3 regions of the Arthrobacter sp. A5 genome follow, and region 2 is predicted to be linked to each of the others. Evidence: predicted binding sites of a transcription regulator. Region 2 holds the regulator's gene; each other region holds the start of a gene.
What was found. Region 2 encodes LexA, which represses DNA repair genes until DNA is damaged. Its sites were predicted from a motif close to TCGAACANNTGTTCGA; they were not measured.

Region 1 (3,968 bases), 120 kb from region 2:
GGCATGCCGTTCCAGGGCTTTGGGTGTCAGGGAGGGTGCGAGGGCGGTGATCGCGTCTTCGACCGGGCCCCAGAGTTCGGCCGGGGTGGTGCCGAGTCCGGAGAGGACGGCGTGGACGCGGGCCCGGTCCAGGAGGCCCTGCTCGTGCTGGGCGAGGGTGGCAGGGAGCATGCTGGTGAGGTAGTCGCTGTTGTCCAGGAGGCGCTGGGCGCTGTAGCGGCCGATGTGCAGGGCGGCACCGATTTCCGCTGCCGCGTACCGGGAGCGTTCGCTGATCCATTCGGACCGGGCCGGCACGGTGAAGCGCCGTGGTGTTTCGGCCGGCAGCGGGGGCCGTTCTGCGGCGAACGCGGCGACGGCCCGGGTCTGGATGGCCTGGGCCCAGGACACCATTTTCCCGGCTGCGGCGGCGTAGTCGAGCTTCTGGTCGGCATCACCGCCGGCGGGGTCGGTGAGCAGCAGAGCCTCGGCGGTCCGCAGCGGGTCCAGCCTGTCGGGGTCCTCTTCGCGGACCAGGCCCGCCAACAGGGCCCGGCAGACGGACTCAACCTGCAGGTCAGCGGGGCGCACATCCGGGGACGCCAGATCACTCTCTGGCAGCACCGGTGGCTGTACATCCGCCGGTTCCACGTCCGCCGGCTGCAGGCCCGGGTCCGGCAGGCCGGGGTCCGGCAGGCCACTGTCCGCCGGTGGCTGCAGGTCCGCGGGTTGCAGGCCCGGGTCCGGCACGTCGGTGTCCCGCAGGCCAGCGGCCGGCAGGTCAGTGTCGGTAAGTGGTTGCAGGTCCGTGGGCTGCACGTCGGGGTCCGGCAGGCCGGCGGCCGGCAGGTCAGTGTCCGTAAGTGGTTGCAGGTCCGTGGGCTGCACGTCGGGGTCCGGCACGTCGGCGGCCGGGTCGTCGATCGCACCGTCATTGACAACTCGGTTATCCGCCGCGGGGTTATCCGCCGCGGGGTTATCCGCCGCGGGGTTATCCGCCGCGGGGTTATCCGCGGCGGGGATGTTCAGGGCGGCGCTGTTCACCAGGGAGTGCCGGAGGTCCTCGTCGGTGACCGGACGGCTCGGGCCCCAGATCAGTTCCGGGAGAAAAGGGACCGCGGACCCCGCAGTCAGAGTGCCTTGGACGAGGCCGCGGCGGGCGTGTTCGGGCCTCCCGAGGTATTCCTCGAGGAGCGATTCGAAACTCTGTCCGCCGGCCATACTACTAGTATATTCGCAACAGCAAAAGATTACCATAGTTAGATCGAAGATATATTCTAAATTTCCCTCCTGCAGATGCTTCATCTTTCAGGGATGCCCGTCGGTTATCCCGGCTGCCAGCGTTGCCCCGACCCTCTCTCGGCCCTCAAAGGGCCTCTGGCTTGGTGGTCCCCCTATCGACTGTGTCGGCAGGGTACGTGCTAGCAGGGAAGTGGTGGCGTCTGGGGGTTTCATGGGGGCCTCTGCCACAGCTGATCGCTCCGCCAGCCGCGGCAGCATCGCCGTCGTCCTTGATTGGTAAGCTGTCGTCATGACCAATTCGGCTCCGTCCCGAAACGGCCGCGGCCTGTTCGTCGGCATCCTGCTTGGCGCCGTGCTAGGCCTCATTTTGGGCGGCTATTTCGGAAATAGGCTGATTCCCGCGCTGATCGGTGCCGTAGTTCTGGGCGCGGCAATGTACCGGATCAATCCCGGGCGCAAATAGGGCGGTCCCCTGTTCTAAGCAGCCGCGCCGGGATAAAATCTTTACATGCCTAAGAGGCAGGATCCCGAACCCCTTCCAGCCACGTGGCAGCGGTGTGATAACGGATTGTTGACCATGTGGTGGGATCGCTTGTGCGCACACTCCGGTCAGGAATCAGCGGCCTTGTATGCAGGCGGACTATTTGTTGAAGACCGGCGGCGGCCGATTGCACAGTGGTTTAACCCCGCGCTCGGTGCCGCCATGCTCGTGGCTCCGGAGACTTCCCCGGAGTGGCCGGTGCAGCGCTTTGGGATTTTCTATGCCCCGCCTGAGACCGGATTCGAGCGCGTGCATTCATCGCCCCATGAATGGCATCCGCGGGAGCCTCGACAGTCCCCCACCGAGCAGGAGGCGTTTCTGGCCGCAGTGGCCGAGGCGGAGCGCTTTTTGCAGGCGGAGATGAGCTTCGTCTGATTTCATTCTGCAGCCTCCGTTCTCCGGCCCAGTGAACGCCCTTTCTCTGCCGGGTTCATTTTCCGCGTGCGCAGCCGCAGCGTCCTCTTCCCCAAAGCGGTGATCCGCTTCGCCCCGGCCGCTGCGGCGATGAGCGCCGGTCCCTTCCGTCGGCGGCGGAAGGGGCCGGCAACCAGCCTGCGGTCGCCGTCGTCGTAATCTTCTGCTCCCACAAACCTGGCGTGATATCGGCATTCAGTGGGTGTCCACCATTTCGCGCGGAACGGCGAAGACGTCGACCGCTGCACCGGAGCGCAGCACGGTAATGGGCAGCGGGACGCCGATGGCGTCGGAGAAGAGCAGTTTCTGCAGGCTCTCAGCGCTGGCGACAGGGCGCCGGCCGGCGCTCAGCACCAGATCGCCGCCCTTGAGTCCGGCCTGGTCGGCAGGGGACCCGGGAATGACCTCGACGACGCGCAGCCCCTGCCGCTGCCCGGTTCGCAAGACCAGGCCCGCGTTCAACGAAACCGGCGTGCTGACCAGGCCGAGGTAGGCACGTCGGACCCGTCCGTCGGTCAGCAGCGCGGAAATAATCCGGCGGGTGGTGGCGTTTATGGGCACAGCCAGCCCAAGGCCGGCCCCAGCCACCGCCGTGTTGATCCCGACGATGCGGCCGCGGGTATCTGCCAGTGCGCCGCCGGAACTGCCCGGGTTGAGGGCAGCGTCCGTTTGAATGACGTCCTCGATCACCCGTCGGTTCGGCCCGGCCCAGGTGGGGATTGAACGCCCCAGACCGCTGACGACGCCGGCCGAAACGGAGCCCGCCAGGCCCAGCGGGTTGCCGACGGCAATGACCAGCTGGCCGACGCGAAGTGTTTCGGCATCGCCGAGCGTGGCGGGCGCCGGCGTCGCCGTCCAACCGCGGATGACGGCCAGATCGGACAACGCGTCCGATCCCACAATGTCGACCTCGGTGGCGGTGCCGTCGGCAAACACAGCCTGCCCGGCACGGGCCCCGGCGACGACATGCGCGTTCGTCAGCATGTAGCCGTCCGCGGTGAACACAACAGCCGAGCCGGCGCCGATCCGGACCTGCCCACCGCGCCCGCCGCCCGTCACCTCAATGGCCGCCACCTGCCCGGTCACAATTCCCGCGACCTGGATGACGGTCCGCGAATAGCTGTCGAGCGGGTCCTCATCATCGGGGGAACGAGCTGTATGGGTATTGGGAGTCGTGTTCACGGTGCACCTCCTGGGGATGCTGGTTACCTATAGACAACCGCACTTAGCGCCGTGCTAATCCGGCAAAAGCTACGCCCTCAGTGAACCAGGCTGGCCGGGACGAGGGCAGAGTGGCCAGCCGGGCTCCACCTTCGGCAGGCCCCGCCGGGGCGACAAATCGCGACAAAAGAAAAGAAGCCCCGACAGGCGTTTCCGCTGATCAGGGCCTCTTCGTGCCGCTCCCCCGGCTGGACTTGAACCAGCAACCCTTCGATTAACAGTCGAATGCTCTGCCAATTGAGCTACAGGGGAATGAAGCAGGTTCAAGAATAACAAAGGTTTACCGTAGCGCGAAATCGTCGGCGGCCGAGGGTCTACGGGGCCCTCCTGGCGGGGCTTGTCAGTCGCCTCGAAGGTTGCGCCTGCGGATTTCCAGCTCCATCAGTTCCCGCTGCAGCTGCTGGGAGGCGGTCGGGTCCGCGCCCGGGTCCATCCGCTGCAGGGCGCCCATCTTTTCTGCCTTGAGCCGGGTGATCTGCATTTCGAAGAGCCGCCGCATAATGTCCAGGCAGTAGTTGCGCAGGGTGTCCGCGTTGGTCGCCGGCAGGGGTGTGACGGCAAGCTCGGCGAC
Region 2 (3,968 bases):
AGACGCCCGCCTCCAGCAGTCCCTGCCAGATGGCATGCGGATCCTCCATGCCGCCAAAGAAAACAAAATTGGAATCCGACGGCGCCGGCTTGAGCCCGAACGCGGATAGTCCGGCCACGATCCGGTCGCGCTGGATCTTGATGTCCTCAACGTTGGCCAGCAGGGAATCGGAGTTCCGCAGCGCCGCCACGGCCGTGGCTTGTGTAATGGCGGAGAGGTGGTAAGGCAGCCGGACCAGCCGCAATGCGTCGGCGATCTCAGGGGCGGCGGCGAGATAGCCCAACCGGGCGCCGGCCAGGGCGAAGGCCTTACTCATGGTGCGGGAGACCACGAGGCGCTCACGCCCCGGCAGTAAAGCCATGGCGCTGGGTGTTCCGTCATGGGCGAATTCCGCGTATGCCTCATCGACGATGATAATGGCTTGCGATGCCTTGCCCGCCTCGTAGACCTCTTCAACAACTTCGGCCTTGAGCGCCGTGCCAGTCGGATTATTTGGTGAACAGAGGAAGACAATGTTGGGTGCCAGTTCGCGTACCTGTTCGGCGGCTGACGCGGCGCTCAGGCCGAAATCCTCCGTGCGGCGCCCGGTGACGTACTCAGTTCCGGTGCCGTTGGCGAGCAACGGATACATTGAGTAGGTGGGAGGGAAGCCCAGGGCTCTGCGTCCCGGTCCGCCGAACGCCTGCAGGATCTGTTGCAGCACCTCGTTGGACCCGTTGGCTGCCCAGACGTTCTCAGCCGCTAGGCCGTGCCCCAAATATGCAGCCAAAGCCCGTCGCAGTTCGGTGAATTCCCGGTCCGGGTAGCGGTTGAGGCCGACCAGCACGTTGTCGACCGCCTTGAGGATGGCCTCGCGCGCATCATCGGGGACGCCGTGGGTATTTTCATTGACGTTGAGCAGGATGGGGACGTCCAGCTGAGGTGCACCATACGGGTGCAGCCCGCGCAGATCGTTCCGCAGGGGCAGCCGGTCGAGACGCTCAGTCTGATTCACGGTTCCAGTTTAAGCTCCCCGGCCGCCACGGTCGAACCGGGCCGGGAATTAAAGCTGACATAACCACCTCATCAGTCAGCTCTTAGAGGCTCACCGGCCCCAATGGTTGGCGACGCTGGTGGGCCTCACTGCTGTGCTTCAAGGCAGCCTTCGCCATCAGTTCAGCAGCGGAACGTAGACCTGCTGCCCCGGCTGGACGACTGAAGTGGTGAGACTGTTCAGCTCCAGGATGTCCGCCACAACGTCCCGCGGATCCCGTGACGGATCGCTTGCCGAGGCGATGCTCCAAAGAGTCTGGCCCGCCATGACGGTGACCTTGGAAGCGTGGACCCCCGGCGAATTTGCACCGGTGGAGGCTTGGGCCGGCGACGTAATGAACCCGGCCAGCAACAGCACAGCGATAGCGGACAGCATCAGTGGAATACCCATCAGGACCAGACGCCCGCGGCGAGTCAGTCGGAGCTGGATCTTGGATGCGGGCTGCCAGCCCTTGGAAGCCGGCCGCCGGCTCACGGAGGCGGGCCGGGCTTCGAGATTAAAGGTCGATGTGGCGTTCATTTTCTTCACCTTTCACGCTACGAGGTCCAGTTGTCCTGACCCGGCAGTGCACTTGTAGCGCCTGTAGGCGGCGCAGGGTTCAACTACCACTGGTCCAGCTAGAACATGTATTCGAAACTGTGTTCTCCAGTTGTAGCACTCACTAACGATGCATGCCAAGACCCGGTAGAACATATGTTTGAAATCAACCGGAAACTGCCCTAGATTAGAAGCAGGATCCGGCCACACGACGAGTCCACCAGAACCCACCGACATTTTGGCTGGGGGCGTTGGGGGGTGGTCAGCTCCGACCAAGCCGTAGCATACGGATGACGGGCGGAGCGGATCCGCCGGGCGCTTGTCGGCGCCGGGCCGGTTGCAGTTTCAAGAAGGGACGGCACGTCATGGCAGGTCCGGAATTCATCCTCCATAGCGGGAACCGTGCCAGCCGGGCCGGCTTTAAGGGCCTGACGGTGCGGCAAAAAAAGATCCTTGAGTGTATCCAGCGCTCCATCAGTGACAAGGGCTACCCGCCGTCCATGCGTGAGATCGGCGACGTCGTCGGGCTCGCAAGCCTGTCCAGCGTCACTCATCAGCTCTCCCAGTTGGAAAAACTGGGCTATCTGCGTCGGGACGCGAAGCGCCCCCGCGCCATGGAAGTGCTCATCCCGCTCACCCTGGACGACGGGGTCGTGGAAATCGAGGGCGTGCCATCCCCGGCAAAGCTGCGCAGCGCCAGTGGTCTGAACATGGCAGAGCTGAGCAGCGCCTCAGACACCGCCATGGTGCCTCTAGTCGGACGGATCGCCGCCGGCGGACCCATCCTGGCTGATCAGGTAGTCGAGGACGTCATGCCACTCCCACGCCAGCTCGTAGGTCATGGAGAGCTCTTTATGCTCAAGGTGACCGGCGACTCCATGATCGACGCCGCGATCTGTGACGGCGACTGGGTCGTAGTGCGCCGGCAGCAGGACGCCATCAACGGCGACATCGTGGCGGCCCTCCTCGATGACGAAGCAACCGTCAAGACGTTCCGTCAGCGGGATGGGCACACCTGGTTGCTGCCGCAGAACACCCGTTATGAACCGATAGTGGGCGACAATGCCACCATCATGGGCAAAATTGTTTCGGTGCTGCGCGCCATCTAGGCGGGCGGTCTGCCGCCGGTCAGGCCTCGGGTTTGCCTGCTTCGGCCAGCCGCTGCAGGGCGCTCATCACCAGCGCACGGTCCGTCGTGGGCCAGAATGGTGGGAGGGCCGCACGCAGAAAGCCACCGTAACGGGCCGTGGCCAGCCGTGAGTCCAGTACTGCCACCACGCCCTTGTCCGAGGACGAGCGGATCAGCCGGCCCGCGCCCTGCGCAAGCCGGACCGCCGCGTGAGTCGCCGATATCGACATGAAACCGTTCCCGCCGGCCTTGGCAACGGCGCGCGAGCGTGCGGTCATCAGCGGGTCATCCGGGCGCGGAAAGGGGATCCGGTCTATCACCACGAGCCGGCAGGACGCACCCTGCACATCAACGCCCTGCCACAGGGACATGGTGCCGAACAAACAGGTGTCCGGTTCAGCCTCGAACTGCTTGACAAGGGCGGCCATCGATGACTCCCCCTGACAGAGCACAACCACCTCCAGCCGGGACCGGAGCGCTTCCGCGGCGTCCTCTGCGGCCCGGCGGGAGGAAAAGAGGCACAGCGCCCCGCCGCCCGAAGCCCGGATCAGTGCTTCGAGTTCATCAAGCTGCTCCGCCGAGGTGCCGCGCTCCGGCTTCGCCAAATGGGCGGCCACATACAGCATCCCCTGCTTGGCGTAGTCGAACGGCGAGCCTACGTCCGCCCCGGTCCAGCTGGGCGCCCCGGGACCCAGCAGTCCCAACCCGCCGGCCGCCGGTTCAAATGCCGCGCCGACCGCGAGGGTAGCCGAGGTCAGCACAACCGTATGATCCGCGAAGAGCCCCTCCCGGAGCCGGCCGGCCACGCTCAGCGGTGCGATGTTGATCAGAGCCGGAGCCGACTCATCCGGCACGGAGTAGCCTTGCTGCGGGGTGAATCCGCCCGGTCGGGACAACCAGACCACCTCGCCGGCCTCGCGCGCCACCAGCAGCCTCTCGGCCAGTTCCAGAATCAACGTCAGGCGTGAGCGCGCCATCTGGCGTCCGCCGTCGGCATTGCCGGCGTCCCCCTTGGAATCCGACAACGCCGTCCGGCAGGCATCGCGCACCTGATCAATGGCGGTGAGCTGCTGCTCGTTCAGGCCCGAGGGCAGCAGCCCGGACGGGAGTCCGCCAAGGGCCGCCTCCAGATACCCGGCCGCGGAATTGAGTGTCTCCATCGAGATGCCCGTATTCTTCCGCGCGCTGGAGGCGGCAACGTGAATCATCTGCACAGAGAGCTGACCGCTGACAGCACCGGTAACCCGGTCCTGAAGTTCATGCGCCTCA
Region 3 (3,968 bases), 240 kb from region 2:
CCAACCGCGACTCGAATGCCGCACAGGATATATCCGATATCCCAATTGTTGGGGCGGCGTCAGAAGGGTGGTGGTGGTTCGGGGTTGTTGGGGTAGACGCGTCCGGTGGGTGAGGTGTGGATGAAGACGCCGGGGGTTGGTTGGGTGACGGTCCAGCCGGTGCCGGGGTCGTCTTTGAGGTGGTGATCGGCTGTGCATAGGGGGCCGAGGTTGGTGTCGCTGGTTTCGCCCAGGGGCAGGGGTGTGCCGTCGGGGGCGTAGGTCTGCCGGTGGTAGGGGATGGTGTGGTCGATGTCGCAGAGTCTTGCGGGTTTGTCGCAGCCGATGCCGCGGCAGGTTTTGTCCCGGTTGATGATCCAGCGGCGCAGGTCTGCCGCGGGTTCGTAGGCTGTCCGGCCGATGGAGAGGATGGTGCCGTTTTCGGGGTGGGTGAGGATCCTGAGCCAGGAGGTTGCCTGGCCGGCGAGTTCGCGGGCCTGGTCGGCGGGGATGGGGCCGTAGCCGTTGAGGTTGCCGGGGCGTTCGTCCAGTCCCATCAGGGTCAGGACGGGGACGGTGACGGCGATCTGGGCGGGTGCGTAGCGGGGGGCCTTCCGGCCCCGGCGGCCACGGGCGGTCTTCCCGGCGTTCCCGGTGTTGGTGCCGGTCTTCCCGGCGTTCCCGGTGCCGGTCTTCCCGGCGTTCCCGGTGTCGGTATCGTCGGTGCAGTCGCTGGTGTCGGTGTCGTCGCTGGTGTCGGTGTCGTCGCTGGTGTCGGTGTCGGTGTCGTCGGGGTCCAGGGCGTTGTTGAAGAGGTCGACCATGACGTCGGCGCGGTATTCGTTGATCGCGCGGGAGGGTTTCCCGCCGGGGGTGGTGCCGGTGGAGGGTTCGCCTTCGTGTTGGGCGTGGTGGGCCCAGGCGTCGATGGTTTCGTAGAAGCGCCGGGCGTCCACGGCGGGGAGGAGTGCACCGATTTCGGCCATTCCGTCGGGTTGGGCGAAGAACCAGACGTCGCGGTGGGTGCGGGCGCGTTCGTGCCGGGCGGCGAGGGGTTCGGGGTCGAGTTTCTCCGCCGTTTCGCGGGCATGCCGTTCCAGGGCTTTGGGTGTCAGGGAGGGTGCGAGGGCGGTGATCGCGTCTTCGACCGGGCCCCAGAGTTCGGCCGGGGTGGTGCCGAGTCCGGAGAGGACGGCGTGGACGCGGGCCCGGTCCAGGAGGCCCTGCTCGTGCTGGGCGAGGGTGGCAGGGAGCATGCTGGTGAGGTAGTCGCTGTTGTCCAGGAGGCGCTGGGCGCTGTAGCGGCCGATGTGCAGGGCGGCACCGATTTCCGCTGCCGCGTACCGGGAGCGTTCGCTGATCCATTCGGACCGGGCCGGCACGGTGAAGCGCCGTGGTGTTTCGGCCGGCAGCGGGGGCCGTTCTGCGGCGAACGCGGCGACGGCCCGGGTCTGGATGGCCTGGGCCCAGGACACCATTTTCCCGGCTGCGGCGGCGTAGTCGAGCTTCTGGTCGGCATCACCGCCGGCGGGGTCGGTGAGCAGCAGGGCCTCGGCGGTCCGCAGCGGGTCCAGCCTGTCGGGGTCCTCTTCGCGGACCAGGCCCGCCAACAGGGCCCGGCAGACGGACTCGACCTGCAGGTCAGCGGGGCGCACATCCGGGGACGCCAGATCACTCTCTGGCAGCACCGGTGGCTGTACATCCGCCGGTTCCACGTCCGCCGGCTGCAGGCCCGGGTCCGGCAGGCCGGGGTCCGGCAGGCCGGGGTCCGGCAGGCCACTGTCCGCCGTGGGCTGCAGGTCCGTGGGCTGCACGTCGGGGTCCGGCACGTCGGGGTCCGGCACGTCGGCGGCCGGGTCGACGATCGCACCGTCATTGACAACTCGGTTATCCGCCGCGGGGTTATCCGCGGCGGGGATGTTCACCAGGGAGTGCCGGAGGTCCTCGTCGGTGACCGGACGGCTCGGGCCCCAGATCAGTTCCGGGAGAAAAGGGACCGCGGACCCCGCAGTCAGAGTGCCTTGGACGAGGCCGCGGCGGGCGTGTTCGGGCCTCCCGAGGTATTCCTCGAGGAGCGATTCGAAACTCTGTTCGCCAGCCATACTACCAGTATATTCCTAATCATGACAAATCGGTAGTCTTTTATCGAATATAGTTTCGATAAAGTGTTTAGAATATTTCGGCTGCGACCGGGCGTCACCACTGCCGCAACGTGGCCTGCTGGGAGCATCGCGCCGGTGGTGCTACGGTCTCGAGACATGCAAATCTGTAAGGGCGCCCTTCCCCTTGGGATGGACGCCCTTACGGTACAGCAAACTATTAGTTTAGAGTCCCAGATCAGCCTCGAAGCTGCCCTCTTCCAGTCGCGCCCGCAGGGTCTGCAGGAAGCGGCCCGCGTCGGCGCCGTCCACCAGGCGGTGGTCGTATGTCAAGGACAGGTACATCATTGAGCGGATGGCGATGGTGTCATCGCCATCCACGCCGGTGATGACGACGGGACGTTTGACAATGGCGCCGGTGCCCAGGATGCCGACCTGCGGCTGATTGATGATCGGCGTATCGAACAGCGCGCCAACGGAACCGATGTTGGTGATGCTGAAGGTTCCGCCCGAGAGCTCATCCGGGCCGATCTTGTTATTGCGTGTACGCGAGGCGACGTCGGCAATCTTGGCAGCGAGGCCGGCAAGATTGAGGTTGCCGGCATCGGCGATGACGGGGACCAGGAGGCCTTTGTCCGTATCCACAGCGATCGCCAGATGCTCGGCGTTGTGGTACGTGATTTCCTGCTTGTCCTCGTCATATGCGGCGTTCAGCTTCGGGTGCTGTTTTAGCGCTTCGGCGACAGCCTTGGCAATGAACGGCAGGAACGTGAGCTTGACGTCGTTCTGAGCCTGGAACGTGCCCTTTGCGGCGGTGCGCAGTTTGGCGATCTTGGTCATATCGACCTCATGCACCTGCGTCAGCTGGGTGGAAACATCCAGGGATTCGCGCATGCGCCGGGCGATGACCTGACGGATCCGTGGAGCCTTCTGGACCGTGCCGCGCAGTGATGAAACAGGCGCTCCGGACGCGCCCGCAGCAGCAGCCGGAGCGGACGGCGCCGAGGCAGCAGCAGGAGCCAGGCTGGGTGCGGGCGCGGCCTTTGCCTCGGCGGCGGCGGCGACGTCCTGCTTGCGGATGCGTCCCCCGACGCCGGTGCCGGTGACGGACGCCAAGTCGACGCCGTGCTGATTGGCCAGTTTGCGGACCAACGGGGTGACATAACCGGCTTCGCCGCCGTCGGCCGGTGCCTGTGCGGCCGCATTCTTCGGCGCGGAATCCTTCGGGGTGAAAACCGTCGGCGCCGAGGCCGGAGGTGCCGACGGTGCGGCAGAGGGAGCCTCGGCCTCCGGGGCGGGAGCCTCGTTACCGGCGCCCGTCTCGGGGCTGGAGGTATCGACAGGCTCGGACTGCTCTTTGGCCTCGGCAGGCTTGGCCTCGGCAGCCGGCTGGGCCTCCGGTGCGGGTTCGGCCGCAGGTGCGGCGGCGCCGGATCCGATGACGGCGAGCACGGAGCCGACTTCAGCGGTCTCATCCTCGTTGACGCGGATTTCCTGCAGCGTTCCTGCGACGGGGGAGGGAATTTCCGTGTCCACCTTGTCCGTGGAGACCTCGAGGAGGGGTTCATCCACCTCAACGGAGTCGCCGACGGCCTTGAGCCAGCGGGTCACGGTTCCCTCGGTCACGCTCTCACCCAAAGCGGGGAGAGTGACGTCGTGCGTCTCGCCGTCGTTGGAGGAGTCCGCACCCTTGGAAGGAGCCGGGCCGCCGGCAGGAGCCGCCTGAGCCGCGGAGGAGTCGGAACCGATGGGGGCATCTGTGGAGGGCACTGCTGCCTCGGCCTGTGAAACTTGCGCTTCCGGTGCTGCGGCTTTGGCCGCCTCGGGAGCCTCTTCGGTCGCAGCAGCGGAGTCGCCGCTGCCGATGCGTACCAGCGGGGCGCCCACCTC

Region 1: the regulator LexA is predicted to act here: its motif matches at 1,244-1,259, upstream of ACLLJI_RS04855 (DUF222 domain-containing protein).
Region 3: the regulator LexA is predicted to act here: its motif matches at 2,125-2,140, upstream of ACLLJI_RS06500 (DUF222 domain-containing protein).

What each region holds. Positions count from the first base shown of each region.
Region 1 is NZ_CP180316.1:1,070,518-1,074,485, reverse strand. Features, by position in the region: gene ACLLJI_RS04855 (DUF222 domain-containing protein) at 1-1,200, opposite strand, end outside; gene ACLLJI_RS04850 (hypothetical protein) at 1,511-1,684, shown strand; gene ACLLJI_RS04845 (hypothetical protein) at 1,730-2,137, shown strand; gene ACLLJI_RS04840 (S1C family serine protease) at 2,372-3,358, opposite strand; tRNA gene ACLLJI_RS04835 (tRNA-Asn) at 3,577-3,649, opposite strand; gene dnaG (DNA primase) at 3,738-3,968, opposite strand, start outside.
Region 2 is NZ_CP180316.1:1,190,165-1,194,132, reverse strand. Features, by position in the region: gene ACLLJI_RS05440 (histidinol-phosphate transaminase) at 1-994, opposite strand, end outside; gene ACLLJI_RS05435 (LysM peptidoglycan-binding domain-containing protein) at 1,151-1,552, opposite strand; gene lexA (transcriptional repressor LexA) at 1,936-2,679, shown strand; gene ACLLJI_RS05425 (ATP-dependent DNA helicase) at 2,699-3,968, opposite strand, start outside.
Region 3 is NZ_CP180316.1:1,433,524-1,437,491, forward strand. Features, by position in the region: gene ACLLJI_RS06500 (DUF222 domain-containing protein) at 60-2,081, opposite strand; gene sucB (2-oxoglutarate dehydrogenase, E2 component, dihydrolipoamide succinyltransferase) at 2,304-3,968, opposite strand, start outside.